3 regions of the Streptomyces sp. NPDC093591 genome follow, and region 3 is predicted to be linked to each of the others. Evidence: predicted binding sites of a transcription regulator. Region 3 holds the regulator's gene; each other region holds the start of a gene.

Region 1 (9,596 bases), on a different contig from region 3:
ACGTACCGCGCTGCGAGTCCTGGCCGGCCAGGCGGACCGGGACGCCCTCCAGCAGCAGGGAGCCGACCGCGAGGGTCTCGCCCATGCCCCAGTCGATGGTGCCGTCCTCGACCATCGACGCCCGGCGCTGCAGCTGCGGCAGCAGACGCGGGTGGACGGTGATGTGGTCGGGGATGTTGACCTGGGACTCGGCGATCCGCTTGACGACCTCCGAGGTCACCGCGGTGTTCACGGCGACCGGGAACTCGGCCTGCGGGTCCGAGGGCTCCGCGGCGGCCGGCTGCGAGGTGGCCTCGCGGACCTCCGTGAAGACCTTCTCCAGCTGGCCCTGGTAGTCCTGCAGCGCCTGCTCGGCCTCTTCCAGGGTGATGTCGCCGCGACCGATGAGGGACTCGGTGTAGAGCTTGCGCACCGAGCGCTTCTTGTCGATCAGGTCGTACATCAGCGGCTGGGTGAAGGCCGGGTTGTCCGACTCGTTGTGACCGCGGCGGCGGTAGCAGATGAGGTCGATCACCACGTCCTTGTTGAACGCCTGGCGGAACTCGAAGGCCAGGCGGGCGACGCGGACGACCGCCTCGGGGTCGTCGCCGTTCACGTGGAAGATCGGGGCCTCGATCATGCGGGCCACGTCGGTGGCGTACATGGAGGAACGCGAGGACTCCGGGGCGGCCGTGAAGCCGACCTGGTTGTTGATGACCACGTGGACCGTGCCGCCGGTGCGGTAGCCCCGCAGCTGCGACATGTTCAGGGTCTCGGCCACCACGCCCTGGCCCGCGAAGGCCGCGTCGCCGTGCAGCGCCACCGGCAGGACGGTGAAGTCCGTGCCGCCCTTGTTGATGATGTCCTGCTTGGCGCGGGCGACGCCCTCCAGGACCGGGTCGACCGCCTCCAGGTGCGAGGGGTTGGCGGTGAGCGACACCTTGATCTGCTCGCCGTCCAGGCCCGTGAAGGTGCCCTCGGCGCCCAGGTGGTACTTCACGTCGCCGGAGCCGTGCATCGACTTCGGGTCGAGGTTGCCCTCGAACTCGCGGAAGATCTGCGCGTACGACTTGCCGACGATGTTGGCGAGCACGTTCAGGCGGCCGCGGTGGGCCATGCCGATGACGACCTCGTCGAGGCGGGACTCGGCGGCCGAGTCCAGCACCGCGTCCAGCAGCGGGATGACGGACTCGCCGCCCTCCAGGGAGAAGCGCTTCTGGCCGACGTACTTCGTCTGCAGGAAGGTCTCGAAGGCCTCCGCCGCGTTCAGCCGGCGCAGGATGCGCAGCTGCTCCTCGCGCTCCGGCTTGGTGTGCGGGCGCTCGATGCGGTCCTGGATCCACTTGCGCTGCTTGGGGTCCTGGATGTGCATGAACTCGATGCCGGTGGTGCGGCAGTACGAGTCGCGCAGGACGCCGAGGATGTCGCGCAGCTTCATCAGGGACTTGCCGGAGAAGCCGCCGACGGCGAACTCGCGCTCCAGGTCCCACAGGGTGAGGCCGTGCTCGGTGATGTCCAGGTCGGGGTGCTTGCGCTGGCGGTACTCCAGCGGGTCGGTGTCGGCCATGACGTGGCCGCGGACCCGGTAGGAGTGGATCAGCTCGAAGACGCGCGCGGCCTTCGTGACGTCGTCGTCGTGCGACGCGTCGATGTCCTTGAGCCAGCGGACCGGCTCGTAGGGGATGCGCAGGGCCTCGAAGATCTCGTCGTAGAAGTTGTTCTCGCCGAGGAGGAGGTTCGCGACGATCCGCAGGAACTCGCCGGAGGCGGCGCCCTGGATGACCCGGTGGTCGTAGGTCGACGTGAGCGTCATGACCTTCGAGATGCCGAGCTTGTTCAGGGTGTCCTGGGAGGTGCCCTGGAACTCCGCCGGGTAGTCCATGGAGCCGACGCCCATGATCACCGACTGGCCGGGCATCAGGCGCGGCACCGAGTGGACGGTGCCGAGGCCGCCGGGGTTGGTCAGGGAGACCGTCACGCCGGTGAAGTCGTCCATGCCCAGCTTGCCGTCGCGGGCGCGGCGGACGATGTCCTCGTAGGCCTGCCAGAACTCGAAGAAGTTCAGGGTCTCGGCCTTCTTGATGCCCGCGACCACGAGCTGGCGGTCGCCGTTGGGCTTGACCAGGTCGATGGCGAGGCCGAAGTTGACGTGCTCCGGCTTGACCAGGGTCGGCTTGCCGTCCTTCTCCGCGAAGGAGTAGTTCATCGACGGCATGGCCTTGATGGCCTGCACCATCGCGTAGCCGATGAGGTGGGTGAAGGAGATCTTCCCGCCCCGGGCACGCTTCAGGTGGTTGTTGATGACGATGCGGTTGTCGAAGAGCAGCTTCACCGGGACCGCGCGCACGGACGTGGCCGTGGGCACCTCCAGCGAGGCGTTCATGTTCTTCGCGACCGCGGCGGACGGGCCGCGCAGCGTCACGAACTCGGGGCCCTCAGCGGCTGCGGCGGGCTCGGCCTTCTTCGGCTGAGCGGGCTTCGCGGCCGGCGCGGGCGCGGCGGGCTTCGCCGCGGCCGGGGCCGGGGCGGCGGCCGCGGGCTTCGGGGCCGCGGGAGCCGGCGCGGGGACCGACGGAGCGGCGGGAGCGGCCGGAGCCGGGGCGGCGGGAGCCGCTGGAGCCGTGGTGGTCTCTGCGGCCCCCGCGGCCGCAGTACCCGCCGGAGCCGAGGCGGCGGGCGCCCCCGGCTTGTAGTCGGCGAAGAAGTCCCACCAGGCTCGGTCTACCGAATTGGGGTCCTGGAGGTACTGCTGATAGATCTCGTCGACGAGCCACTCGTTCGCACCGAACGCGGCCGCGGGGTTCTTGCCCGCTTGGTCGGTGTCGGTCGAGATGCTCGAGTTACTGGGGGACTGTGGCGACACGGCGGCAACCGCCCTCTTCCGCTTCACAAGGTGATGGACAGCGGGAATAAAGGCTACGCCCCTATGGCCGGGAAGGTCAGGCTGAGCAAGGTCATCGTCGCGTAAGTCACATCGGAAAGCGTGTTTCGTGCCTGGAAATGGCGGGAAACAAGCGTGGTTCCGCTTCAGCTGGGAAGGGGCGACCGCGGCCCGGCACGCCACAGGCGCGGGGCTCTGCCTGATCACACGTGTCCGTCAGTCAGGACGCACGTGGATCTTGTCGCTCCGCTTCGAACTTTACGTCAACTTGGCACAGATGGCTGCCCCGGCAGTGTGACAAGAATCCGGCAGCCCCGCTCGGATTCGGCCACTCCGATCCGGCCGCCGTGCAGATCGACGGCCCAGCGTGCGATCGCCAGCCCCAGCCCCGTACCGCCGTCGCTGCCCGGCCCGTGCGGGCGGCGCACGGCGCCCCGGTTGAACCGCTCGAAGACCCGGTGCCAGTCCGAGCGCGGAATGCCCGGGCCCTCGTCCAGGACCTCCAGCTCCAGCGACTCCGGGTAGGCCCCGCGGCGCGCCTTGACCGTCACGCGGCCGTGCGGCGGGCTGTGCTTGATCGCGTTGTCGATGAGGTTGGCGACCACCTGGTGGATGCGCTCGGGGTCGGCGTGCGCGGTCAGCTCCGGCGGGGAGACGTCGAGGTGCAGATGGACGTCCGTGCGGGTGTGGCTGCCGGAGCCCGAGGCCATGCCCCCGCGGGCGGAGGCGACCATGTTGGCCTCCTTCAGCACGCCCGACAGGTACGGCCAGACCTCGAAGCGCCGCATGCGCAGCGGTACGACGCCGTTGTCCAGCCGGGACAGGTCCAGCAGCGTCTCCACGAGCCGGCCCAGCCGCTCGGTCTGCTTCAGCGCCGTACGCATCGTCTCGGGGTCGGCCTCGGCGATGCCGTCGACCACGTTCTCCAGGACGGCCCGCAGGCCCGCGATCGGGGTGCGCAGCTCGTGCGAGACGTTCGCCACCAGCTCCTTGCGCTGCTGGTCCTGGGCCGCCAGCTCGTCCGCCATGCGGTTGATCGTCTCGGCCAGGTCGCCCAGCTCGTCCCGGCGGTTCTCCCGCACCCGGCGCGTGTAGTCGCCGTGCGAGATGGACCGGGCCACCGCGTTCATCTCGTCCAGCGGCGCGGTGAGCGAATGCGCCACGAACTGCGTAATGAGCAGCGTGGCGATCATCGAGAAGACCGTGATGAAGCGCAGCTCCGTCTGGGTGCGTACGGCGATCATCGACAGGCCGGTGGTGATCAGCACCGCGATGATGACCAGCGCGCCCAGCTTGGTCTTGATCGAGAACGGACGTACGCCGCCCCAGGGCTCCCCGGGGCCTCTCCGCGCGGACGGCCCGTCGCTCATGGCGTCGGGGTCTCCAGGGCGTAGCCCACGCCGTGCACCGTACGGATCCGCTCGGCGCCGATCTTCCGGCGCAGGGCCTTGATGTGGCTGTCGACCGTGCGGGTGCCGGAGGCGTCCGCCCAGTCCCAGACCTCGGCGAGCAGCTGCTCACGGGAGAGCACCGCGCGCGGGGTGTTCGCCAGGCACACCAGGAGGTCGAACTCGGTCGGGGTGAGGTGAACATCCTCACTGCGCACCCGCACCCGCCGCTGCGCGTGGTCGATCTCCAGCTCGCCGAGGCGCAGGATGCCCGAGCGCGGCGTCGTGGCTGCCAGCGCGGCCCGCTCGACGCGGCGCAGCAGCACGTGCACGCGTGCCGCCAGCTCCCGCATCGAGAACGGCTTGGTCATGTAGTCGTCGGCGCCGACGCCGAGCCCGACCAGCATGTCGGTCTCGTCGTCGCGCGCGGTCAGCATCATCACCGGCACCGGCCGCTGGGCCTGCACCCGGCGGCAGACCTCCAGGCCGTCGAAGCCCGGCAGCATGATGTCGAGGATCAGCAGGTCGGGCTGCCACGCCTCGGCCGTGTCGACGGCCGCCGGACCGTCGCCCGCGGTCTGCACGAGGAAACCCTCGGCGCGCAGACGGGCCGCGATGGCGTCCACGATGGTCGGATCGTCCTCGACCACGAGGACCCGGCGCTGAGCGCCGGGAGTCGCCGCCGTGCCGTTGTGGGAGGTGTGTGTCTGCTCCATCGCCCGCCCCAAAGTTGCTTTCCGGAATCCGTGGGGTGATCCCGCTAACTGGCTATGCCTGCGCATGCTTGCGATTGACGCTTGAATGATCCGCGTCAGGTGAGCAGAGTACGGGGAGTCACCGTGCCACGGCTATCCAGGTCGTACGGCGAGGTGTACGACGTCCGGAACGCCCCGGGCAACGGGGATCTCTTCGGTACGCACCTGTTGGAATCCGGCATTACACAAGGTTTCTTCGAATTCCGGAGATGGCCGGGCGGACCAAACGGCCAGCACTCCACCCGGTCTCAACGCCCCTGCGCAGGCCGCCAGTCCGGCCGGGGAGTACAGGCTGTCGTTGCCCTCGGTGACGGTCCAGCCGGGCCCGTTGTCGATGTCGAGACACAGGGCGTCATACGTGTCGTAAGTCTCATGTACGTGCGCCACCAGATCCGTTTCCAGAATCCGGGTGCGCGGGTCGGCGAGGGCACGGGCGGAGAAGTGGGACAACGGCCCGTCGAGATGCCAGCCGATAATCGCCGGCTCGCGCTCGACGACGGTGATCCGATTCGGGCGCGGATCCGCGGCGGCGTGTGCGAGCGAGAACCCGACGCCGAGCCCGCCGATCAGCACGTGCGGCTCCGGCCGGCCGCCCAGCGCGCCGAGCGCCGCGTCGACGAGCAGCCGCTCCGAGCGCCCGTCGGAGGTGTCCATCAGAAAACAGCCGTTGGCGATGATCTGGAGCAGTTCGCCGTGCCGCCGCAACACGATCTCGCCGTACGGGCCTTCGCGACGGTCCAGGACTTCAGGGGTGTCGTACGAAGTGGGCATCCGGCCATCCTGGCAGGCCGGGCCGGGACGGCCGAGGGAAATACCACCAGTGGGTGACCCCGGGACCTTCTTGAGAGGTTGCTGAGAATCCGCTGGCGTGTGGTGCCGGTCACAGACACGGGTGGGTGGCGGGCCGAGGGTGGGGCAAACGGAAGGAGCGCCTCACCGTGGAACGAACCGTGACCGGCCCTTCCGGCGACGCGGGGCTGCCCGAGGTGGCCGGGCTGCTGGACGGGATGCCGCGCCAGCGCGGACCACTGAGCGCCGCTCCCGCGCCGTCCCCGGCGCCGCAGATCACGGAGGCGACCGAGGCGGCCGGCGTCACCGAGGCCGGCGCGACTGCCGCGGCCACCGCACCCCGCACCCCGGCCCTCCGCCCCCGGCATCTGCTCCCCACCCCCACCGCAACGCCCTTCACCTGCGCCTACGCCGCCGTCCTGGCCGTCACCTCGCTGATCGCCACCTACGCCGACCCCGCCCTCGTCCACGCCCTGCACCAGGGCTCCAGCACCGATGTGGCGCACCTCGTGCACACGCCCGTGCTGGTGCTGATCGCCAGCGCGCTGTGGATCGCGGGCGGGATCCTGACGCCGTACACGCTCGGCTTCCTGCTCGTGCTCACCGCGCTGGAGCGGCGCATCGGCGGTGTACGCACGGCCGTCGTCTTCCTGCTCGGGCACGTCCTGGCCACCCTCGCGACCGAGGTCCCGGTCGGGATCGCGGTGCTGGCCGGCCACCTTCCCGCCGGCTCGCTGCACCGCCTCGACTACGGCATCAGCTTCGGTGTCGCCACGAGCGTCGGCGCGCTGGCCGGGCTGCTGCGGCCGTGGCTGCGGTGGCCGGTGCTGGCGCTGTTCGGCGGGATGCTGGTCCAGGACCTGCTGGATCTCACGGATCCGCTGACCAATTGGGGGCATCTGATCTCCCTGGTCATCGGGATCGCGCTGTGGCCGGCGGTGCGCCGCTGGTACACCCCGGGTTCAGCCGGCCACGGGCGACCACACGTACGGCGTGGTCGTCGTCACCGCCTCGAAGCCCAGCCGCCGCAGGATGGGCGCGCTGTCGTCGGAGGCGTCCACGTGCAGATAGCCGACCCCGCGCGCGACGGCGAGGGCGGCGCGGGTGGCGACCAGCGCGCGGTAGATGCCCTGGCCGCGCCACTCGGCCAGCGTTGACCCGCCCCACAGGCTCGCGAACTCGGTGCCCGCGCGGAACACCAGCCATGCCGCGCAGACGACCTGGCCGTCCGCCTCGGCGACGTACACGGCGATCTCGTCAGGGGCGGACGCGACCCGGCCGATGAGATCGTCGGCGAGCCAGGTCCGGTCCTCGCCCCACACGACCGACTCCATCGAGGCGATACGGCGCATGTCCGCGTCCGCCGTGACCCGCCGCAGCGTCACGCCCTCGGGCAGGACGGGCTGCCGTACGGCCATGTCGGCGGCCCGGCCCACCAGGACCGTCTCTGCGTCCTCGGGCAGGAAGCCGGCCCCGCGCAGCCGGTCGGTGAGGTCGGCCGGGTCGTCGTGGGACCGGGTCTTCCACTCCACCGCCTCGCCGCGCGCCGCGAAGTAGTCGCGCTGCCGGGCGATGAGCCGGGCGAGCTCCGCGCCGCCCACACCGAGCGAACGCGGGCCGCTGACGAGGCCGCGGAAACCGCCGACGATCCGCAGCAGGGGACCGTCCTGTTCGTACGTCACCCCGGCGGGCGGGGTCGGGGGCGCGCCGCGCATCTGGTCGTCGTAGGCCGCGAGAAAGGTCTCTGTGTCCGTCACGGGGAGACGGTGGGGGAAGGAACCGGCCCCCGGCAACCGTTTATTCACGAAAGCCGAGGTCACCGTGTGTGGCGCCGGTGATCGCTCACAGCGAACGAAGGCCTGGGAACATTCCAGCCTCCCCGTGCATTGAGTCGGCATAACTCAACTTGACTGCCGAAGGGGAGATCATGGCTTCGACGTCCACACCGCTCACCCTGCCTGTGCTGCCGCTCGACGATGAGGTCGTGCTGCCCGGAATGGTGGTCCCGCTGGACTTGAACGACGCAGATGTGCGCGCCGCGGTGGAGGCCGCGCAGGCGGCCGCCCGCTCGCAACCCGGAAAGCCACGAGTGCTTCTGGTGCCGCGCATCGACGGCACGTACGCGAGCACCGGTGTGCTCGGCACCGTCGAGCAGGTCGGCCGGCTGGCCGACGGCGACCCGGGCGCCCTGATCCGCGGTCGCGGCCGGGTGCGGATCGGCGCCGGGACGACCGGACCGGGTGCGGCACTGTGGGTCGAGGGGACGCGGCTCGACGAGAGCGGGCCCGAGCCGCTGCCCGGACAGGTCACCGAACTGGTCAAGGAATACAAGGCCCTTGCCACCGCCTGGCTGCGCAAGCGCGGCGCCTGGCAGGTCGTCGACCGCGTCCAGGCCATCGACGACGTCTCGGCCCTGGCCGACAACTCCGGTTACTCGCCCTTCCTGTCCACCGAGCAGAAGGTGGAACTCCTGGAGACCGCCGACCCGGTCGCCCGCCTCAAGCTCGCCACCCGGCACCTGCGCGACCACCTCGCCGAGCAGGACGTCGCCGAGACCATCGCCAAGGACGTCCAGGAAGGCGTCGACAAGCAGCAGCGCGAATTCCTGCTGCGCCGCCAGCTGGAGGCCGTCCGCAAGGAACTGCGCGAGCTCAACGGCGAGCAGGAGGGCGAGGAGTCCGACGACTACCGCGCCCGCGTGGAGGCCGCCGACCTGCCGGAGAAGGTCCGCGAGGCGGCCCTCAAGGAGGTCGACAAGCTGGAGCGGTCCAGCGACCAGTCGCCCGAGGGCTCCTGGATCCGTACGTGGCTGGACACCGTCCTCGAACTGCCGTGGAACGAGCGCACCGAGGACGCCTACGACATCCAGGGCGCCAAGGGCGTGCTGGACGCCGAACACGCCGGTCTGGAGGACGTGAAGGAGCGGATCACCGAGTACCTCGCGGTGCGCAAGCGCCGTGCCGACCGCGGCCTCGGGGTCGTCGGCGGCCGGCGCGGCGGTGCCGTACTGGCCCTGGTCGGCCCGCCCGGCGTCGGCAAGACCTCGCTCGGCGAGTCCGTCGCCCACGCCATGGGCCGCAAGTTCGTCCGGGTCGCCCTCGGCGGCGTTCGCGACGAGGCCGAGATCCGCGGCCACCGCCGTACGTACGTCGGCGCGCTGCCCGGCCGGATCGTGCGCGCGATCAAGGAGGCCGGGTCGATGAACCCGGTCGTCCTCCTCGACGAGATCGACAAGGTGGGCTCGGACTTCCGCGGCGACCCCGCGGCCGCGCTCCTGGAGGTCCTGGACCCGGCCCAGAACCACACCTTCCGGGACCACTACCTGGAAGTGGAACTGGACCTGTCGGACGTGGTCTTCCTCGCCACCGCCAACGTCCTGGAGGCCATCCCCGAGGCCCTGCTCGACCGTATGGAGCTGGTCCGCCTCGACGGCTACACCGAGGACGAGAAGATCGTCATCGCCCGCGACCACCTGCTCCCGCGCCAACTGGAGCGGGCGGGCCTGGAGAAGGACGAGGTGACGCTCGACGAGAGCGCGCTGCGCAAGCTCGCCGGCGAGTACACGCGCGAGGCGGGCGTCCGCAACCTGGAGCGCTCGATCGCGCGGCTGCTCCGCAAGGTGGCGGCGCAGCACGAACTGGGTGAGCGGAAGCTGCCGTTCACGATCGCGGACGGTGACCTGCGCGGCCTGATCGGCCGGCCGCACCACGTGCCCGAGTCCGCCCAGGACCCGGCGGAGCGCCGTACGGCCGTGCCGGGCGTGGCGACCGGGCTCGCGGTGACCGGCGCGGGCGGCGACGTGCT
Region 2 (9,596 bases), on a different contig from region 3:
TCGCGGCCGGCATCAAGCTGGTCGCCGACGCCGAACTCGCCCGCGCGCACGGCATCTCCGTCGCCGCGGTCAACGCCGAGGCCGGCGAGATCTACATCAACCCGCTGCGGACCTTCGAGGCCGAGGAATGGCGGTTCATCCTCGCCCACGAGATGCTGCACGCCGCCCTGCGCCACGGCGACCGCTGCGGCGCCCGCGACCCGTACCTGTTCAACGTCGCCTGCGACTACGTCATCAACGGCTGGCTGCGCGAGATGCAGGTCGGCGAGATGCCCCAAGGACTGCTGTACGACGCGCAGTTCAGCGGCCTGTCCGCCGAGGAGGTGTACGACCGGATCGCCGGCGACCTGCGCCGGATGCGCCGCCTGGCCACCCTGCGCGGCAAGGGCGTAGGCGATGTGCTCGGTGCCCCGCTGGGCTCTCCCGGCGACTATGTCGACCTCGACGAGTTCTACCGCCGGGGCCTGACGCACGGCCTGGATCTGCACCAGCAGCAGGAGCGCGGCTTCCTGCCCGGCGGCCTGGTCCAGGAGATCCGCGCGCTCAGCCATCCGCCGCTGCCCTGGGACGCCCGACTGGCCCGCTGGTTCGACGAGTTCGTCCCGCGCCCCGAGCCGGTGCGGTCGTACGCCCGTCCCTCGCGCCGCCAGTCGTCGACGCCCGACATCCCGCGCGCGGGCCGCTGGTTCCCGCCCGAGGAGATCGCCCGCTGCACCTTCGGCGTGGTCCTGGACACCTCCGGCTCCATGGGAGCCGTCCTGCTCGGCAAGGCGCTGGGCGCCATCGCCTCCTACGCGGCGGCCCGGGACGTACCGGCGGCGCGGGTCGTGTTCTGCGACGCGGCTCCGTACGACGCCGGGTATGTGCCGGTGACGGAGATCGCCGGGCGGGTGCGGGTGCACGGCAGGGGTGGTACGGTCCTGCAGCCCGGGATCGACCTGCTGCAGCGCGCGGACGACTTCCCGCCGGGCGCGCCCGTCCTGGTCATCACGGACGGGTGGTGCGACGTGTTGCGGGTGCGGCGCGAGCACGCGTACCTGATCCCCCAGGGTCGTCGCCTGCCGTTCACCCCGCGTGGGCCGGTCTTCCGGGTGCAGTGAGCCGGAGTGTGATCGTATGGGGGACACGGACCCAGGAAACGGGCCCCATGCGAAAGGAAGAATCGTGGCTACCACGCGCTCCGCACACACCGTCTGGGAAGGCAACCTGCTCGAGGGCAACGGTGTCGTCAACTTCGACTCCTCCGGTGCCATCGCCGCCCAGCCGGTCACGTGGGCCTCGCGCTCCCAGGAGGCCAACGGCAAGACCAGCCCGGAGGAGCTGATCGCCGCCGCGCACTCCAGCTGCTTCTCCATGGCGCTCTCGCACGCCCTCGCGGGTGCGGGCACCCCGCCCACCAAGCTCGTCACCTCGGCCGACGTGAGCTTCCAGCCGGGGGAGGGGATCACCGGGATTCACCTCACCGTCGAGGGGACGGTTCCCGGCCTCGACGAGGAGGGCTTCGTCGCCGCGGCGGAGGATGCGAAGAAGAACTGCCCGGTCAGTCAGGCGTTGACGGGGACGACGATCACGCTGTCGGCGAAGTTGGCGTAGCGGGTTCGCCTACGAGGGTGCCGCGGAGAGTTACAGCCCCGCGCCCCTGGACGGGGGCGGCCCTGCGGGCCGGCCCCGCCCACAAACCGAGAGGGCTGAGCGGGTGCTCAGCTCCCGTTTGGTACTCGTCCCCACGGTCACCCGTCCCATTGACAAGAACCCACTCAAGTTTTGTGCTGGAGTTCAAGGGGCGCCCTGGCGGAAGGGGACAGCGATGGCACGCGCGGTCGGGATCGATCTCGGGACCACGAACTCGGTGGTGGCCGTCCTGGAGGGCGGTGAGCCCACGGTCGTCGCCAACGCGGAGGGGGCCAGGACCACACCGTCGGTCGTGGCCTTCGCCAAGAACGGCGAGGTCCTCGTGGGTGAGGTGGCCAAACGGCAGGCGGTGACGAACGTCGAGCGCACCGCCCGCTCCGTGAAGCGGTACATGGGCGACGGGAGCTGGCGCTTCCCGGACCAGGGTGACATCGACGGCACCCGCTACCGTGCGCAGGAGCTGTCGGCCCGGGTGCTGCAGAAGCTGAAGCGGGACGCCGAGTCCTATCTTGGCGAGGACGTCACCGACGCGGTGATCACCGTGCCCGCGTACTTCGACGACGCCCAGCGGCAGGCCACCAAGGAGGCCGGGGAGATCGCGGGCCTGAAGGTCCTCAGGATCATCAACGAGCCCACGGCCGCCGCCCTCGCCTACGGCCTCGACCGGGGCGAGGAACAGACGGTGCTGGTCTTCGACCTCGGCGGCGGCACCTTCGACGTCTCGCTGCTGGAGATCGGCGACGGCGTCATCGAGGTGAAGGCCACCAACGGTGACACGCACCTGGGCGGCGACGACTGGGACCAGCGGATCGTCGAGCACCTGGTGAAGAAGTTCAAGGGGCAGTACGGCATCGACCTCGGCAACGACAAGATGGCGCTGCAGCGGCTACGCGAGGGGGCCGAGAAGGCCAAGATCGAGCTGTCCAGCTCCTCCGAGACGACGATCAACCTGCCCTACATCACCGCCTCCGCCGAGGGCCCCCTGCACCTCGACGAGAAGATGACCCGCGCCCAGTTCCAGGAGCTCACCGCCGACCTCCTCGACCGCTGCAAGACCCCCTTCCACCAGGCCGTCAAGGACGCGAACATCAAGCTCTCGGCGGTCGACCACGTCATCCTCGTCGGCGGCTCCACCCGCATGCCCGCCGTCACCGACCTGGTGAAGGAACTCACGGGCAAGGACCCGCACAAGGGCGTCAACCCCGACGAGGTCGTGGCCGTCGGCGCCGCCCTCCAGGCGGGCGTCATCCGCGGCGACGTCAAGGACGTCCTGCTGCTCGACGTCACCCCGCTGTCCCTCGGCATCGAGACCAAGGGCGGCATCATGACCAAGCTCATCGAACGCAACACGACGATCCCCACCCGGCGTTCGGAGATCTTCACCACCGCCACCGACAACCAGCCCTCGGTCGGCATCCAGGTCTACCAGGGCGAACGCGAGATCGCCGCGTACAACAAGAAGCTCGGCGTCTTCGACCTCACGGGCCTGCCGCCCGCCCCGCGCGGGGTGCCGCAGATCGAGGTCGCCTTCGACATCGACGCCAACGGGATCATGCACGTCTCCGCCAAGGACCTCGCGACGGGCCGCGAGCAGAAGATGACGGTGACGGGCGGCTCGGCACTCCCGAAGGACGACATCGACCGCATGATGCGGGAGGCCGAACAGTACGCCGAGGAGGACCGCAAACGACGCGAGGCGGCGGAGACGCGGAACCAGGCCGAGCAACTCGTCTACCAGACCGAGAAGTTCCTCCGCGACAACGAGGACAAGGTCCCGGCGGACACCAGGTCGGAGGTCGAGTCGGCGGTCACGGAACTGAAGCGGCAACTGGAGCAGAACGCCGAGACGAGCGCCCTGCGCACGGGCATCGACAAGCTCGCCTCGGTCAGCCAGAAGATGGGCCAGGCGATGTACGCCCAGACCCAGCAGACCCCGGCGGACAGCGCCGCCGGCCCGGGCACGGAGCAGACCTCACCGCAGGACGACGAGGGCGTGGTCGACGCCGAGATCGTGGACGACGACAAGGAGCAGAAGGGCGGAGCGGCCTAGGACCCGGCCCGCTCCCAGCCGCGCCGCTCCGGCCGCGGCCCCAGCTGCTCGGGGTCGCGGCTGCGGTACACCACATACGGCCGGAACAGGTACTGCACCGGTGCACTGAACATGTGGACCAGCCGGGTGTACGGCACCAGTGCGATCAGCACCATGCCGAACACCGCGTGCACCTGGTACAGCACCGGCACACCCGCCATCAGGCCGGTGTCCGGCCGCAGAGCGAACAGGCTCCGGGCCCAGGGCGCGATGGACTGGCGGTAGTCGTAGCCGTCGCCGGAGGCGTGGGACAGCTTGGCGGCCATGCCCAGCACGATCGCCGCGACCAGCACGACGTACATGAGCTTGTCGTTGGCGGTGGTCGCGCGGAACACCGGGGCCCGGGTGCGGCGGCGGTAGACCAGCAGCGCGATACCGCCGACGGTGACGACGCCGGCCGCCGTGCCGCCGTAGAGGGAGAACAGGTGGTAGGTGCGCTCGCTCACGCCGGCGGCGTCCGTCCACGACTCGGGGACGAACAGACCGACGACGTGGCCGACCAGCACGAACAGGATGCCGTAGTGGAAGGCGGGCGAGGCGATGTTCAGGAGCTTCGACTCGTACACCTGGGACGAGCGGGTCGTCCAGCCGAACCGGTCGTAGCGGTGACGCCAGACCAGGCCGGCGACGAGCAGGGCGAAGGTGACGTAGGGCAGGACGCCCCACAGGAGTGTGGTCATGGGCCTGCCCCCGTCTGTGCGGTCGGAAGGGTGGCGCACACGGCGTCCAGGACGGACGCGTACGGTGTGCCGAAGTCCGTGAGCCGGGAGCGGAGCTCTTCCAGGGCGTCCCGGTGTTCCAGCAGGAGATCGGTGTTGCCGGTGCGAGCCGTGAACTCCAGTACCGCGGGCAGGAAGTCGGGCAGCTCCTCGCCGGTGCACTCCAGTCCGTGGGCGCGGTAGACGTCCTTGAACCGGACCAGCGACATGCCGCGCCGCCGGGTGTCCCCGTCGCGCCACCAGCTCAGGTACAGGCTGTGGCGGTTCTCGAAGTCGAAGACCTGGACGTAGTGGGCGGCCAGCTCCTGCGGGGGCGTGACCTTCGCGTGGTCGGTGAACTCGCGCAGTTGCGGGGCGGCTTCGCGCAGCAGCGGCAGACGGGCGCGGAAGTCGTCGTCGGGGTAGGTCAGGCAGAGCGCGGCCGCCTGGTAGAGCACCTCGAAGGACGGCATCAGGCCTCCTCGGAGTCGGCTGTGGGGGTGGTGTGCGCCGGGTCGTCCGCGGTCTGTCGTCCGCGCAGGAGGTGGAAGTTCTCCACCGGCATCAGCGGCAGCAGCTTGCGGCCCGAGTCCCGGCCGAAGGGGCCGTCCCCGCCCATCCCGGGCCCGCCGTCGTAGTCCAGGCTGCACCCTTGCGGGAGCGCCGACTCCTCCAGCCGCCGGGCGTCCCCGACGGCGGCCGTCGGGATCACGTACCGGTCCTCGTACTTGGCGATGGCCAGCAGCCGGTACATCTGCTCGATCTCGTAGACCCCCATGCCCACGGCGGCCGGCACTGAGGGATCCGGCTCCTCGCCGAGGTTGACCGCCCGCATGTGGGAGCGCATCGCGGCCAGCTTCTCCAGCGAGGACCGGACCGGGCCGACGTCACCGGCCGTGAACAACTCCGCCAGGTACTCCAGCGGGATGCGCAGGCTGTCGATCGCGCCGAACAGGTTGCCCGCGTCCTCACCGTCGTGCCCGGTCTCCGACAGCGCGTCCACCACCGGGGAGAGCGGCGGGATGTACCAGACCATCGGCATCGTCCGGTACTCCGGATGCAGCGGAAGCGCCACCCGGTACTTGCTGATCAGCGCGTGCACGGGGGAACGACGGGCGGCCTCCAGCCAGTCGTAGGGGATCCCCGCCTCCTCGCACGCCCGCCGCACCGCGCTGTCCTCGGGGTCGAGGAAGACGCCCAACTGCGCCTCGTACAGGTCGCGTTCGCTGCGCACCGAGGCGGCGGCCGCCACCCTGTCGGCGTCGTAGAGCACCACCCCCAGGTAGCGCAGCCGGCCCACGCACGTCTCCGAGCAGACCGTCGGCAGACCGACCTCGACGCGCGGATAGCACAGCGTGCACTTCTCGGCCTTGCCGGTGCGATGGTTGAAGTACACCTTCTTGTACGGGCATCCCGTCACGCACATCCGCCAGCCCCGGCACCGATCCTGGTCGACGAGGACGATGCCGTCCTCCGCCCGCTTGTACATCGCGCCGGACGGGCACGAGGCCACGCAGGACGGGTTGAGGCAGTGCTCGCAGATGCGCGGCAGATAGAACATGAAGGTCTGCTCGAACTCGAACCGCACCTTGTCCGAGGCGTGTTGGCGCGCCCGCTCGACCATGGGGTCCAGGTCGCCGTGCGCCGGGGCGCCCGCCAGGTTGTCGTCCCAGTTCGACGACCACTCGATCTTCATCGGCTTGCCGTCGAGCTGCGACAGCGGCTGCGCGACCGGGAAGTCGTCGCCCAGCGGGGCGTCGGTGAGGTTCTTGTAGTCGTACGTCCAGGGCTCGTAGTAGTCCTTGATCTCCGGGAGTTCGGGGTTGGAGAAGATCCCGGCGAGCTTGCGCAGCCGCCCGCCCGCCTTCAGTTTCAGCGCGCCGCGCCGGTTCAGCTCCCAGCCGCCGCGCCAGCGTTCCTGGTCCTCGTAGCGGCGCGGGTAACCCTGGCCGGGGCGGGTCTCGACGTTGTTGAACCAGACGTACTCCATGCCCTGCCGGTTGGTCCACGCCTGTTTGCAGGTGACCGAGCAGGTGTGGCAGCCGATGCACTTGTCGAGGTTCATCACCATCGCTATCTGGGCCATCGGACGCATCAGTACTCGACCTCCTGGCTGCGGCGGCGGATCACCGTCACCTCGTCGCGCTGGTTGCCCGTCGGGCCCAGGTAGTTGAACGCCCAGGACAACTGGGCGTAGCCGCCGATGAGATGGGACGGCTTGAGGATCAGCCGGGTGAGCGAGTTGTGGATGCCGCCGCGCCTGCCGGTGGCCTCCGTCTTCGGGACGGCGACGGTGCGTTCCTGCGCGTGGTGCATGTAGACGGTGCCGGGCGGCATACGGTGCGAGACGACGGCCCGGGCGACGACCACGCCGTTGCGGTTGGCCGCCTCGACCCAGTCGTTGTCCACGACGCCGATCGCGTCGGCGTCCTGCGGGGACATCCAGATGTTCTGGCCGCCGCGGGAGAGGGCCAGCATGAAGAGGTTGTCCTGGTACTCGGAGTGGATGGACCACTTGTTGTGCGGCGTGAGGTAACGCACCGTCACCTCCCGCTGCCCGTCCGGGCCGAGGCGCGGTTCGCCGAAGAGTCTGTTCATGTCCAGCGGCGGCCGGTAGACGGGGAGCGCCTCGCCCAGCTCGTGGATCCAGTCGTGGTCCAGGAAGAAGTGCTGGCGGCCGGTGAGGGTGTGCCAGGGCTTGAGGTGCTCGGTGTTGAGGGTGAAGGCGGTGTAGCGCCGCCCGCCCGACTCGCTGCCCGACCACTCCGGCGAGGTGATCACCGGCACGGGCGCGGCCTGGGTGTCCGCGTACGTGACCCGCTTGCCCTCGTGCTCGGCCGCCAGATGCGCCATCTCCTGCCCGGTACGGGTCTGAAGGGTGCGGAAACCCTGGGTGGCGAGGCGGCCGTTGGTGGTGCCGGAGAGGACGAGGACGGTGTTCGCCGCCTTCACGGCCGTATCCAGCAAGGGGCGGCCGTCGGGTGTCACGCCGTTCAGCCGCCGGAGGTCCTCGACCTCCTCGTCCGGCTGCAGCGTGATGCCCTTGGCCGGCAGGCCGAGCTCCTCCACCAGCGGGCCGAGCGAGGCGAACCTGGCGCCGATCGCCGTGTAGTCGCGCTCCACGACGGTCAGGTTCGGCATGGTCTTCCCCGGCACGGGGTCGCACTCGCCGCGCTTCCAGTCCCGGACGACCCCGCCCGGCTGGGCGATCTCGCCCGGGGTGTCGTGCTGGAGCGCAGTGGCCACCAGGTCCTTGCGCACGCCCAGATGGTCGACGGCGAGCTCACTCAGCCGCTCGGCCAGCGCCTTGAACGTGTCGAAGTCGGTGCGCGCCTGCCACGGCGGATCCACGGCCGGGGTGAAGGAGTGCACATAGGGATGCATGTCCGTGCTGGACAGGTCGTGTTTCTCGTACCAGGTCGCGGCGGGCAGGACGACGTCCGACAGCAGTGTGGACGACGTCTGCCGGAAGTCCAGCGACAGCAGCAGATCGAGCTTGCCCTCGGGCGCCTCGTCGCGCCAGGTCACATCCCGCGGCCGTACGTCCTCGGCGGCCTCCTCCGCGCGGAGGGACGAGTGGGTGCCCAGCAGGTGCCGGGTGAAGTACTCCGCGCCCTTCGCCGACGAGCCCAGCAGGTTGGCCCGCCACAGTGTCAGCACCCGCGGCCAGTTCTCCGGAGCGTCCGGGTCCTCGCAGGCGAACTTCAAGGTCCCCGCTCGCAATTCGGCCACCACCCGCGCCACCGGATCGCCGAACACCTCGCCCAGGTCCAGCGGATTGCGGTCGAAGGTCGGATACGACGGCATCCACCCCGCACGCGCCGACAGCGCCAGACAGTCCGCGCCCGTCATCCCCCGCAACCGGCCCTGACCGAGCGGCGAGGCCAGCACATCGGCCGTGAACCCGTCGTAGCGCCACTGGTCGGTGTTGAGGAACCAGTACGCCGTGCCGATCATCTGGCGCGGCGGCCGCGACCAGTCCGACGCCGCCGCGAGCGTCGCCCAGCCGGTCACCGGACGGCACTTCTCCTGGCCCACGTAGTGCGCCCAGCCGCCGCCGTTGCGGCCCTGACAGCCGGTGAGCTGGAGCAGGGCGAGGAACGCGCGGTAGATCGTCTCGGAGTGGAACCAGTGGTTGGTGCCGGCGCCCATCAGGATCATGCAGCGGCCCTTCGACCGCTCGGCGGTCCGCGCGAACTCCCTCGCGATCCGTATGCACTTGGCCGCCGGGACGGAGGTGTGCGCCTCCTGCCAGGCGGGCGTGCCGGGTGCGTCGGCGTCGTCGTACGACACCGGCCAGCGGCCCGGCAGCCCCGGCCGCCCCACCCCGTACTGGGCGAGCAGCAGGTCGAAGACCGTCGTGACCAGGGGCCCGTGGGCGCCGCCGAGCTTGGTCGCCGGGACACCCCGCCGTACGACGTCCCCGCGTCCCTGCCCGTGCGGTCCGCCCTCGGTGTCGAAGCGCGGCAGCAGCACCTCCACACCCGCGGCGACCTCACTGCCGTACAGGCTCAACCGCGGGCGCATCTCGCCGAGTTCGAGATTCCAGCTGCCCTCGCCCGACTCGGACCAGCGGAAGCCCAGAGAGCCGTTCGGGGCGACCGCGCGGCCCGTCACCTCGTCGAGTACGACCGTCTTCCACTCGGCGCTCCCGCCGCCCTGGCCCAGTTGCGAAGCGCGCAGGAACTTCGCGGGGACGTGGGCGCCGTCCCGCTCCTCCAGCGTGACCAGGAAGGGCAGGTCGGTGAACTGCCGTACGTAGTCCGCGAAGAACGGTGTCTCACGGTCGACGAAGAACTCCTTGAGCACGACGTGCCCCATGGCGAGGGCCAGCGCGCCGTCCGTGCCCGGGTGCGGGTGGAGCCACTCGTCGGCGAACTTGGCGTTGTCGGCGTAGTCGGGCGCGACCACCACGACCTTCTGGCCCCGGTAGCGGGCCTCCGCCATCCAGTGCGCGTCGGGTGTGCGGGTGACCGGGACGTTCGAGCCCCACATCATCAGATACGCCGCGTCCCACCAGTCGCCCGACTCCGGCACGTCGGTCTGGTCGCCGAAGACCTGCGGGGAGGCCACGGGCAGGTCGGCGTACCAGTCGTAGAACGACAGCATCGGGGCGCCGATCAGGGAGTGGAAGCGGGCGCCCGCCGCGTGCGACACCATCGACATCGCGGGGATGG
Region 3 (9,596 bases):
GTCCCGAGGGCGCCACGGCGGGCGGCAAGGCCGCCGACGACGACGTCGTGGACGCCGAGATCGTGGACGACGAGCGCAAGGACGGTGCCGCGTAATGACGGAGGAGACCCCGGGCTTCGAGGAGAAGCCCGACGTCCCCTCCGGCGCGACCCCTGACGACGCCGAGTCGAAGGCCGCCCCTCAGGAGGGGGCGGCCCCGGCCGGGGACGGAGCAGCAGACGCGGGCCTGGTGGCCCAGCTGGACCAGGTGCGTACGGCGCTCGGTGAGCGCACGGCGGACCTCCAGCGGCTCCAGGCCGAGTACCAGAACTACCGCCGCCGCGTGGAGCGCGACCGGATCACGGTCAAGGAGATCGCCATCGCGAACCTCCTGACCGAGCTCCTGCCCGTGCTCGACGACATCGGCCGCGCGCGGGAACACGGCGAACTCGTCGGCGGATTCAAGTCCGTCGGGGAGTCGCTGGAGACCGTCGCGGCGAAGATGGGCCTGCAGCAGTTCGGCAAGGAGGGCGAGCCCTTCGACCCGACGATCCACGAGGCCCTGATGCACAGTTACGCGCCGGACGTCACCGAGACGACCTGCGTCGCGATCCTCCAGCCGGGGTATCGCATCGGCGAGCGCACCATCCGCCCCGCGCGGGTGGCCGTCGCCGAGCCCCAGCCGGGCGCGCAGACGGTCAAGGCCGACGAGGCGGCCGAGGCGGGCGACGACAAGGAGAGCGGTGGCCCGGACGAGGGCTGACGTTGAATTGACGAGGGACTACGGGAAGGGGGTACGTCGAGGATGAGCACCAAGGACTTCATCGAGAAGGACTTCTACAAGGTCCTCGGCGTCCCCAAGGACGCCACCGAAGCCGAGATCAAGAAGGCGTACCGCAAGCTCGCTCGCGAGTACCACCCGGACGCCAACAAGGGCAACGCCAAGGCGGAGGAGCGCTTCAAGGAGATCTCCGAGGCGAACGACGTCCTCGGCGACCCCAAGAAGCGCAAGGAGTACGACGAGGCGCGCGCCCTCTTCGGCAACGGCGGCTTCCGCCCGGGGCCGGGCGGCGCGGGCGGCTCCTTCAACTTCGACCTGGGTGACCTCTTCGGAGGCGGCGCCCAGGGCGGGCAAGGGGGAGCCGGCGGCTTCGGCGGCGGACTCGGTGACGTCTTCGGGGGCCTGTTCAACCGCGGTGGCACGGGTACGACCCGTACCCAGCCCAGGCGCGGCCAGGACATTGACACCGAGGTCAGCCTCAGCTTCACCGAGGCGATCGAGGGGGCGACGGTCCCGCTGCGGATGTCCTCGCAGTCTCCCTGCAAGGCCTGCGCCGGCACCGGCGACAAGAACGGCACACCGCGGGTGTGCCCGACCTGCGTCGGCACCGGCCAGGTGGCGCGGGGTTCCGGTGGCGGCTTCTCCCTCACCGACCCGTGCCCGGACTGCAAGGGGCGCGGCCTGATGGCCGAGCACCCCTGCCTGGAGTGCAAGGGCAGCGGCCGGGCCAAGTCGTCCCGGACCATGCAGGTCCGCATCCCGGCCGGGGTCTCCGACGGCCAGCGCATCCGGCTGCGCGGAAAGGGCGCACCCGGTGAGCGCGGCGGCCCGGCGGGCGACCTGTACGTCACCGTGCACGTCGCCGCGCACCCGGTGTTCGGCCGCAAGGACGACAACCTCACGGTGACCGTCCCCGTGACCTTCACGGAGGCGGCCCTCGGCGGCGAGGTCAGGGTCCCCACCCTGGGCGGACCGCCGGTCACCCTGAAACTGCCGCCCGGCACCCCCAACGGCCGCACCATGCGGGCCCGGGGCAAGGGCGCGGTCCGCAAGGACGGCACCCGCGGCGACCTCCTGGTCACCGTCGAGGTGAGTGTTCCGAAGGACCTGACGGGGAAGGCTCGTGACGCACTGGAGGCGTATCGCGAGGCGACCGCGGGCGAGGACCCGCGGGCGGAGCTGTTCCAGGCCGCGAAGGGAGCATGAGTCAGATGGACGGTCGTCGACGCAACCCGTATGAACTGACCGAGGAAACCCCGGTCTACGTCATCTCGGTGGCGGCCCAGCTCTCCGGCCTGCACCCGCAGACGCTGCGCCAGTACGACCGTCTGGGCCTCGTGTCTCCGGACCGCACGGCCGGCCGGGGCCGCCGCTACTCGGCCCGCGACATCGAACTGCTGCGCACCGTCCAGCAGTTGTCGCAGGACGAGGGCATCAACCTGGCCGGCATCAAGCGCATCATCGAACTGGAGAACCAGGTCGCCGCGCTCCAGTCCCGGGTCGCCGAACTGCAGTCGGCCCTGGACGGCGCGGCGGCGGCGATGCAGCAGCGCGAGGCGGCGGTGCACGCGTCGTACCGTCGGGATCTGGTGCCGTATCAGGAGGTCCAGCAGACGAGTGCGCTGGTGGTGTGGCGGCCGAAGCGGCAGCAGTCGTCTGATTGACGGAGCGTCAACTCGGGCCCCTGGGCCCGCAGGTTCACGGATTCACCGGATCCACGGATTCACCGGAACCTGCGGGCCCAGGGCTTTTTGACCTCAAGCTCGGTTGAGGTCCTAACGTCACGCTCATGATTCTCGTGACCGGAGCCACCGGAAACATAGGCAGCGCCCTCTTGAAGGAACTCCGGGGGACGGGCGCGGGCGGACCGTTGAGAGGGCTCACCCGGGACGCCGCGCGGGCCGTGTTCCCCGCGGGGGTCGAGGCGGTCGAGGGCGATCTCGCCCGGGCGGCTTCACTGAAGCCGGCGCTGGACGGGGTGCGTTCCCTGTTCCTCGTCTCGCGCGTGGGCCCGGACGCGGAGATCCTCGACGCCGCCCTGCGGGCGGGGGTGGAGCATGTGGTGCTGGTGTCGTCCATCACCGTGCTGACCCATCCGCGCCTCGGCCCCGCCGCGGAGAACCTGGCTGTCGAGCGTCTGCTGCAGGACAGCGGTATGGCATGGACGATCCTGCGGCCGACGCAGTTCGCCTCGAACGCCTTGTGGTGGGCGGGGGCGATCCGCGGCGGCGAGACGATCCGTGTGCCCTATGCGGACATCGGCCTGCCCACGATCCACCCCGCGGACATCGCCTCGGTGGCCCGGGCGGCGCTGACCGAGCCCGGCCGTCGAGGACGGACGTACGCGCTGACCGGCCCGGAACGGATCACCGCCCGGCAGCAGGTCGAGACCCTCGCGGAACTATTGGGCCGGGAACTGCCGTTCACCGAGATCAGCCGGGCGGAGGCCCACCGTGACTTGGCCGCGTTCATGGGCGACGAGACCGCCGACGCGGTGCTCGATGTGACGGGCGGCGACGTCAACGACGAACTGCTCCTGGTGCGGGACACCGTTTCCCGGATCACCGGTGCCCCCGCCAGGACGTTCCGGCAGTGGGCGTCGGAGAACGCCGCCACTTTCCGCTGAGCTTCTGGTCGATGTGCAGGTCGTCGCGGCTGCGGGGGCGTGACGGCGGTGAGGAGGCCGCCTGCCTCGGGGAGCGCCCCAGGGCTGTACACCTCAGTGCGAATCCCCGCGCGTGCGGATGTAGCGCCAGCCGAAGTACAGCGTCGCCAGCGCTCCGCCGATCGCACCAGCCCAACACAGTGCGATTGCCCATAGGTCCTTGTTTTCCGTGAGCCATAGCAGGCTCACTACGACCAGCGCTATGGAGAGCGCGAATCGCTCTCCATAGCTCCAGTCATGGCGACCGGTCAGTCCCCGTTTGCTGTGCATGTGTAGGTCACGCCCCTCATTTTGATATCCGTCCAGCCTATCTTCGTGTTGAGGGGGGCGACATCAGTGCCGCCGCCACCGCCGCCACTGTCCTTCTTACGGCAGTAATAGCCGAGCGCATCGAGCTTCTTGAGATCGCTCATCGCGTGGTACTTCTTGTACGACGCGATCATGGCGGCCCGCCTTTGCGCAGGCGTGGCTTCCTTTGCCTTCGAGTACAAATAGCATCCAACGGCGGCACCGATTCCTGCCACCGACGCACCCTTGGCCAGCGCCTTGGCGAGACCTGCCGCGCCAGTGCCGATCCCCAGGATCGTGCAGATGTCATTGGCGTCGACGCGAACGTGTCCTGCCGTTGTCGCCCGCGCGACCGTTGCGGTCCTCTCGCCTTCCGGTGAAGCTGCATGTGCGGCGTTCGCGCCAATGCCGCAAAGCGTGCCGGTCATAGCGACGGAAATCGCGGCGGAAATTCCCTTGCTTCGTATGCTCACGAAGTCGATCCCCCATTTAATTCGCAATTACTGGTCAGGCAATTGCTTGATCAATTACGGGGGACGCTACCAGTGGTCACATGCCTACGCAATGGCGAACTTTGCTCGCAGGGAAACTCCTTAACGTTTCCTTACCGAGGCCTCACTTACCGGAAACGGCACGGTTGGAGACGGGCGGGGCCGGCCTAGGGAATCAGGTCGCCGATCGCATCGCCGACCAGCATCCACATCGGCTGGGCGCCCGTGCCGAACGCGGCGGCGAGGGCGTAGCCCAGGGCGGCATCCGTGGCGTCAGGCGCGGTGTCAGGCCCGGATTCCGGTCGCCACTCCGCCGTCACTGCCCCGTCGCCCTCGGAGCAGAAGTTCCCCAACCGCCGCCCGTCCCGCAGGAACTCGCTCCCCGGCAACGAGTCGGGCACCAGCCGCCAGACGTGGCCCGCATGCCGGACATCGACCCGGAACGAACGCCGGGTCAGCCGGCCCTTGGCGGGGCGCACGGAGGCTTCCTCGCCGTCGACGGTGAGGGTGAGCCGGCCGCCGTCCCGGGTACCGACGGGGATGTGGTCGTCGGTCTCGGTGCCGGCGGCACGGCTCAGCACGATCCGCGGTAGCGCCTCGCCCCCGACGACGACTTCGCCCCGCTCGGTGTCCAGACGGACGGTGAGCGGGCCGAACAGGCTGTCCTCGACGGGGGTTTCAGTCACGGTCATGCGGATGATCTTCGCAGGTGGGGCAGGGGGCAGGGGGGCAGGGGGGCAGGGGGCAGGGGGGGCAGGGGCAGGTCAGGCGGCGGGTGCGGTGACCGTCCAGTCGCCCGCGGGCACGGACTCGGTGCCGTCGGCCTGCACACCGGTCACCCAGTAGTAGGACGTGGTGCCGCGCCGCGCGCCCGTGTCGGAGTACGTGAAGGCACCGGCCGGAAGTTCGGCGATCTTCTCGTACGCCGAGGAGGCCGGGTTCCACCGGTAGACGCGGAAGCTCTCCGCGGGGTCGGTGGACTCCTCCTCGCCCGCGCCGAGCCCGGACCACTCGAGGCGGTTGCCCTCGTCGCCCTCCGCGCCCGTGGCCGTCAGGCGCAGCGGTGAGCCCTCGGGCGTCGCCACGCTCGGCGTCATGTCGAGTTCGGTGACCCGCACGGCCTGGATCGGGTCGTCGCTCCACTTGTTGGCGGAGTTGCCCTCGTCGTCCACGGCGTCGACGAAGAAGCAGACCTCGTCACCGTCGGGGAGCGTGGTGTAGGCGTAGGAGGTCTTGTCGGGGGAGACGTAGTCCACCAGGCTCGCGGCGCAGACCTGTTCGCCCTCGTCGCCCCACAGCTCGCCCCAGTGGATCGTGTAGTGCCGCAGATCCCCGGCCGGGCTCTTGTCCCAGTCCAGCTGGAAGCCGTACTCGGTCGGCGTGACGTTCAGCCCGGTGACCAGCGGCGGCGGGTCGTTGTCCCAGATCTTGCCCCGCTGGGGCTCGGTCAGGGCGGACTCGTTGCCCGCCGCGTCGACGGCCGAAAGCCGGTAGTAGTACACGGTGCTCTCGACGGCCGAGGTGTCCAGGTAGGACAGCTGGTCCGTGCTCGCGACCTCGGCGTACGTGCCGTTCTGGCTCGCCGCCCGGAAGACGCGGTACGTCGCCGCGTCCGCGACCTTGTCCCAGCCGACCAGCAGTCCGCCCGTACCCCCGGTCGGGGTCACCTCGCCCGTCGCGCTCGTGATGGTGGGCACGCCCGGTGCGGTCCGGTCGGCGGTGGTGACGGCCTGGTCCGCGGTACCGGTCGAGACGTTGCCGGCCTTGTCGTAGGCGCGGACCTCGTAGTAGTAGACGTCGCCGGTGACCGGGAGGGTGGCGTCGGTGTACGTGGTCGTGGCGGTGGTGGTGGTCGCAAGAGGCGTGCCGGGGAAGGCGGTCCCCTTGAGGCGGCGGAAGACGCGGTAGCCCGCGAGGTCCATCTCCTTGTTCTTCGCCCAGGTGAGCTTGGCCTTGCCGGTCGTGGCGTCGTACGACACCGACGTTCCGGTCGGAGTCAGGGGCTTGACCGTGTCGACGGACGCCGAAGTGCGCGGCGTGTAGCCGAACTTGACCTTCGCGCTTCCGGTCCAGTTGGCGAAGTCGATGCGCAGGGTGTGCTTGCCGGAGGGAATGGTGACGTTGACGGTCTTGCTCACCGTCGTCGACACGTTCTTCCACAGGTCGATCTTGCGGACACCGTCCAGGTAGACGCGGATGCCGTCCTGTGCGGAGGCGGCGAAGGAGAACGGTCCGCCGGAGCCGAAGTCCCGTGTCACGGTCCAGCGGACGGAGAAGTTGTCCTTCGGCAGACCGGTGACGGGAACCCCGCTCCAGCTCTGGTCGATGGCGCTGTCGCAGTCCGTTTTCTTCGCGGTGCCCGAAAGGGTCGTATTCGCGAAGAACTGCCGCTTGAAGACGGGTGAGGTGCAGGTCACGGCGGCGGACGCGGGGGTCGTCGCGAGCAGGGTGCCCGCGGTGGCGAGCACGACCGTCGTCGCAGCTGCGGCGGTCGTACGTCTGGCTGGGTTCATTCGATCCTCTGGTCGAGTGCGGGACAGCGGTCGGGGAGCTGTCCTGATCACGACTCGTGAGGAATGGCATTGGTTGTACGGATCTTGGTCGACCCTTCGAGCAAGGTTCGATGGAGGGTGTGTAATGGGCGTTTGGAGGGGTTCCGTGTTGTCTTCACATGGGCAGCGGAGCGTGGTGTTGCGCACTCGTTAAGTAGTTCCGCTTGACGCTGGGGGCCGTCGCCGCGTTGTCTTTTCAGACATCTGGGCGCAATGGCGCGTCCGAGTCCCGAAGGCATCAGAAGTGAGCTCCTCTATGCGTCCCATGCGCCCCCTGCGCCGCACCGCCACAGCCGTGGCCGCCGCGTCGACGATGACCCTTTCGCTGGCCGCGTGCGGGGCACTGGGCGTCACCGGGGACAGCACTGAGGCGAGCCCGACCAAGGGCAACGACATCACCGTGGGACTGCTGCTGCCGGAGACGGCGAACACGCGCTACGACAAGTTCGACTACCCCATCATCCGGAGCAAGGTCCAGGAGCTCACGGACAAGCAGGGCCGGGTCGTCTACCTGAACGCGGACGCGGACGCGAAGAAGCAGGAGAGCCAGCTGCAGAAGATGATCGACGACCAGGTCGACGTCATCCTGCTGGACGCCGTCGACGCGAACGCCATCGCCGACGGCGTGCAGAAGGCCAAGGACGCCGGGATCCCGGTCATCGCCTACGACCGCCTGGCCGAGGGGCCGATCGACGCGTACGTCTCCTTCGACAACGAGCTGGTCGGCGAGGTGCAGGGGCGCAGCCTGCTGGAGGCCATGGGCCCGAACGTGGACTCCTCCGACAAGATCGTCATGATGAACGGCTCGCTCACGGACCCGAACGCCAAGCAGTTCAAGGCGGGCGCCCTCTCCGAGCTCAACGGCTCGGTGGACATCGCCAAGTCCTACGACACCAAGGACTGGAAGCCGGAGAACGCCCAGGCCAACATGGCTCAGGCGATCAAGTCCATCGGCGTGAACAACATCAAGGGCGTCTACTCCGCCAACGACGGCATGGCCGGCGGCGTCATCAAGGCCCTGAAGGCCGCGGGCGTCACCGAACTGCCCCCGATCACCGGCCAGGACGCCGAACTGGACGGCGTCCAGCGGATCGTGAGCGGCGAGCAGTACATGAGCGTGTACAAGTCGTACCCGCAGGAGGCGGAGAGCGCCGCGGAGATGGCCGTGGCCAAGGTCCAGGGCAAGGACATCCAGTTCGACTCGCTCACCCAGGACCAGGTCGACAGCCCGACCCACAAGGGCATCCGGGCCCTGCTGGTCCCCGTGGTCGCCCTGACCCAGGACAACATCAAGGAGACCGTCGTCGCCGACGGTATCTACAAGATGTCCGAAATCTGCACCGCCAAGTACAAGGCCGACTGCCTGTCCATCGGCCTGAAGTAGCCTCCGCGGCTGACGTACAACCAACCCCGCCCCTCGTGAGTCGTGATCAGGACAGCCCACTGGCGGGCTGTCCTGATCACGACCTGAGGACTGAATGAACCCAGCCAGACGTACGACCGCAGCGGCCGCGTCCGCCGTCGTACTCGCCACCGCGGGCGGCCTGCTCACCGCCGTCGCCACGCCCGCCTCCGCCGCCGTGACCTGCACCTCGCCCGTCTTCAAGCGGCAGTTCTTCGCGAACACCACCTTCTCCGGTACGCCGAAGAAGACCGACTGTGACAGTGCCATCGACCAGAGTTGGAGCGGGGTTCCCGTCACCGGTCTGCCGAAGGACAACTTCGGTGTGCGGTGGACGCTGACGCGGGACTTCGGTTCCGGCGGGCCGTTCTCCTTCGCCGCTTCCGGGCTGGACGGCATCCGGGTGTATCTGGACGGTGTCCGCAAGATCGACTTGTGGAAGAACGTGTCGACGACGGTGAGCAAGACCGTCAACGTCACCATCCCGTCCGGCAAGCACACCCTGCGCGTCGACTACGTCAACTGGACCGGAAGCGCGAAGGTCAAGTTCGGCTACACGCCGCGTACTTCGGCGTCCGTCGACACGGTCAAGCCCCTGTCCCCGAGCGGGACGTCGGTGTCGTACGACGCCACGACCGGCAAGGCCAAGCTCACCTGGGCGAAGAACAAGGAGATGGACCTCGCGGGCTACCGCGTCTTCCGCCGCCTCAAGGGGACCGCCTTCCCCAGCGCGCCCCTGGCGACCACCACCACCGCCACGACCACGTACACCGACACCACCCTCCCGGTCACCGGCGACGTCTACTACTACGAGGTCCGCGCCTACGACAAGGCCGGCAACGTCTCGACCGGTACCGCGGACCAGCCCGTCACCACCGCCGACCGGACCGCACCGGACAAGGTCACGGGGCTGTCGGCACTGGGCACCACCGCCGGTAACTCGCTGATGTGGCAGGCCGCTTCGGCGAAGGACGTCGACCACTACGAGGTGTGGGCCGCGCCCGTGGGGGAGGCGGATCCGGACGGGCCGCAGCCGGTCTGGGGCACGTCGTGGACGGACACCACGGCCGACCCGGGGAAGGCGTACACCTACACGGTGCAGGCCGTCGACGCCGCCTCGAATTCCGCTCCGCTCTCCGATCCGGCGACGGTCACCCGACCCGTGGCGTCCGGCGTCCCCGCCCCGACCGCGGTGCAGGCCACGCCCGCCGACGCGCACACCCGCCTCACCTGGGCCCCGGCCGAGGGCGACACCACCGGCTTCCGTGTCTACCGGCGCACCGAGGCCATCGGCGGCTGGGCGCTCCTCGGCAGTGCCGGTGCGTCGGAGACGTCGTACGACGACACCTCCGCCCCGCAGGGCAAGGCGTACTACTACGTCGCCGCCGTCGACAGCGCGGGCGCCGAGTCGGTGCCGTCCGGCGAGGTCGTCGTCGAC

What was found. Region 3 encodes HspR, which represses chaperone genes until heat shock. Its sites were predicted from a motif close to TTGAGNNNNNNNNNCTCAA; they were not measured.
Region 1: lon (endopeptidase La) is a predicted target of HspR. The motif match lies at 7,679-7,697, and genes of this name have one in related genera.
Region 2: dnaK (molecular chaperone DnaK) is a predicted target of HspR. The motif match lies at 1,743-1,761, and genes of this name have one in related genera.

The regions. Positions count from the first base shown of each region.
Region 1 is NZ_JBIWIY010000006.1:234,317-243,912, forward strand. It holds gene ACIREI_RS15295 (multifunctional oxoglutarate decarboxylase/oxoglutarate dehydrogenase thiamine pyrophosphate-binding subunit/dihydrolipoyllysine-residue succinyltransferase subunit) at 1-2,842, opposite strand, end outside; gene ACIREI_RS15300 (ATP-binding protein) at 3,124-4,230, opposite strand; gene ACIREI_RS15305 (response regulator transcription factor) at 4,227-4,964, opposite strand; gene ACIREI_RS15310 (spermidine synthase) at 5,097-5,774, opposite strand; partial or broken gene ACIREI_RS15315 (rhomboid-like protein) at 6,011-6,676, shown strand; gene ACIREI_RS15320 (GNAT family N-acetyltransferase) at 6,755-7,507, opposite strand; gene lon (endopeptidase La) at 7,720-9,596, shown strand, end outside.
Region 2 is NZ_JBIWIY010000008.1:80,349-89,944, reverse strand. It holds gene ACIREI_RS18335 (hypothetical protein) at 1-1,100, shown strand, start outside; gene ACIREI_RS18330 (OsmC family protein) at 1,165-1,593, shown strand; gene dnaK (molecular chaperone DnaK) at 1,808-3,682, shown strand; gene narI (respiratory nitrate reductase subunit gamma) at 3,679-4,401, opposite strand; gene narJ (nitrate reductase molybdenum cofactor assembly chaperone) at 4,398-4,892, opposite strand; gene narH (nitrate reductase subunit beta) at 4,892-6,514, opposite strand; gene ACIREI_RS18305 (nitrate reductase subunit alpha) at 6,514-9,596, opposite strand, start outside.
Region 3 is NZ_JBIWIY010000009.1:60,328-69,923, forward strand. It holds gene dnaK (molecular chaperone DnaK) at 1-95, shown strand, start outside; gene grpE (nucleotide exchange factor GrpE) at 95-742, shown strand; gene dnaJ (molecular chaperone DnaJ) at 785-1,966, shown strand; gene ACIREI_RS20180 (heat shock protein transcriptional repressor HspR) at 1,972-2,424, shown strand; gene ACIREI_RS20185 (NAD(P)H-binding protein) at 2,550-3,386, shown strand; gene ACIREI_RS20190 (hypothetical protein) at 3,674-4,186, opposite strand; gene ACIREI_RS20195 (hypothetical protein) at 4,372-4,896, opposite strand; gene ACIREI_RS20200 (PA14 domain-containing protein) at 4,969-6,717, opposite strand; gene ACIREI_RS20205 (sugar ABC transporter substrate-binding protein) at 7,022-8,140, shown strand; gene ACIREI_RS20210 (PA14 domain-containing protein) at 8,235-9,596, shown strand, end outside.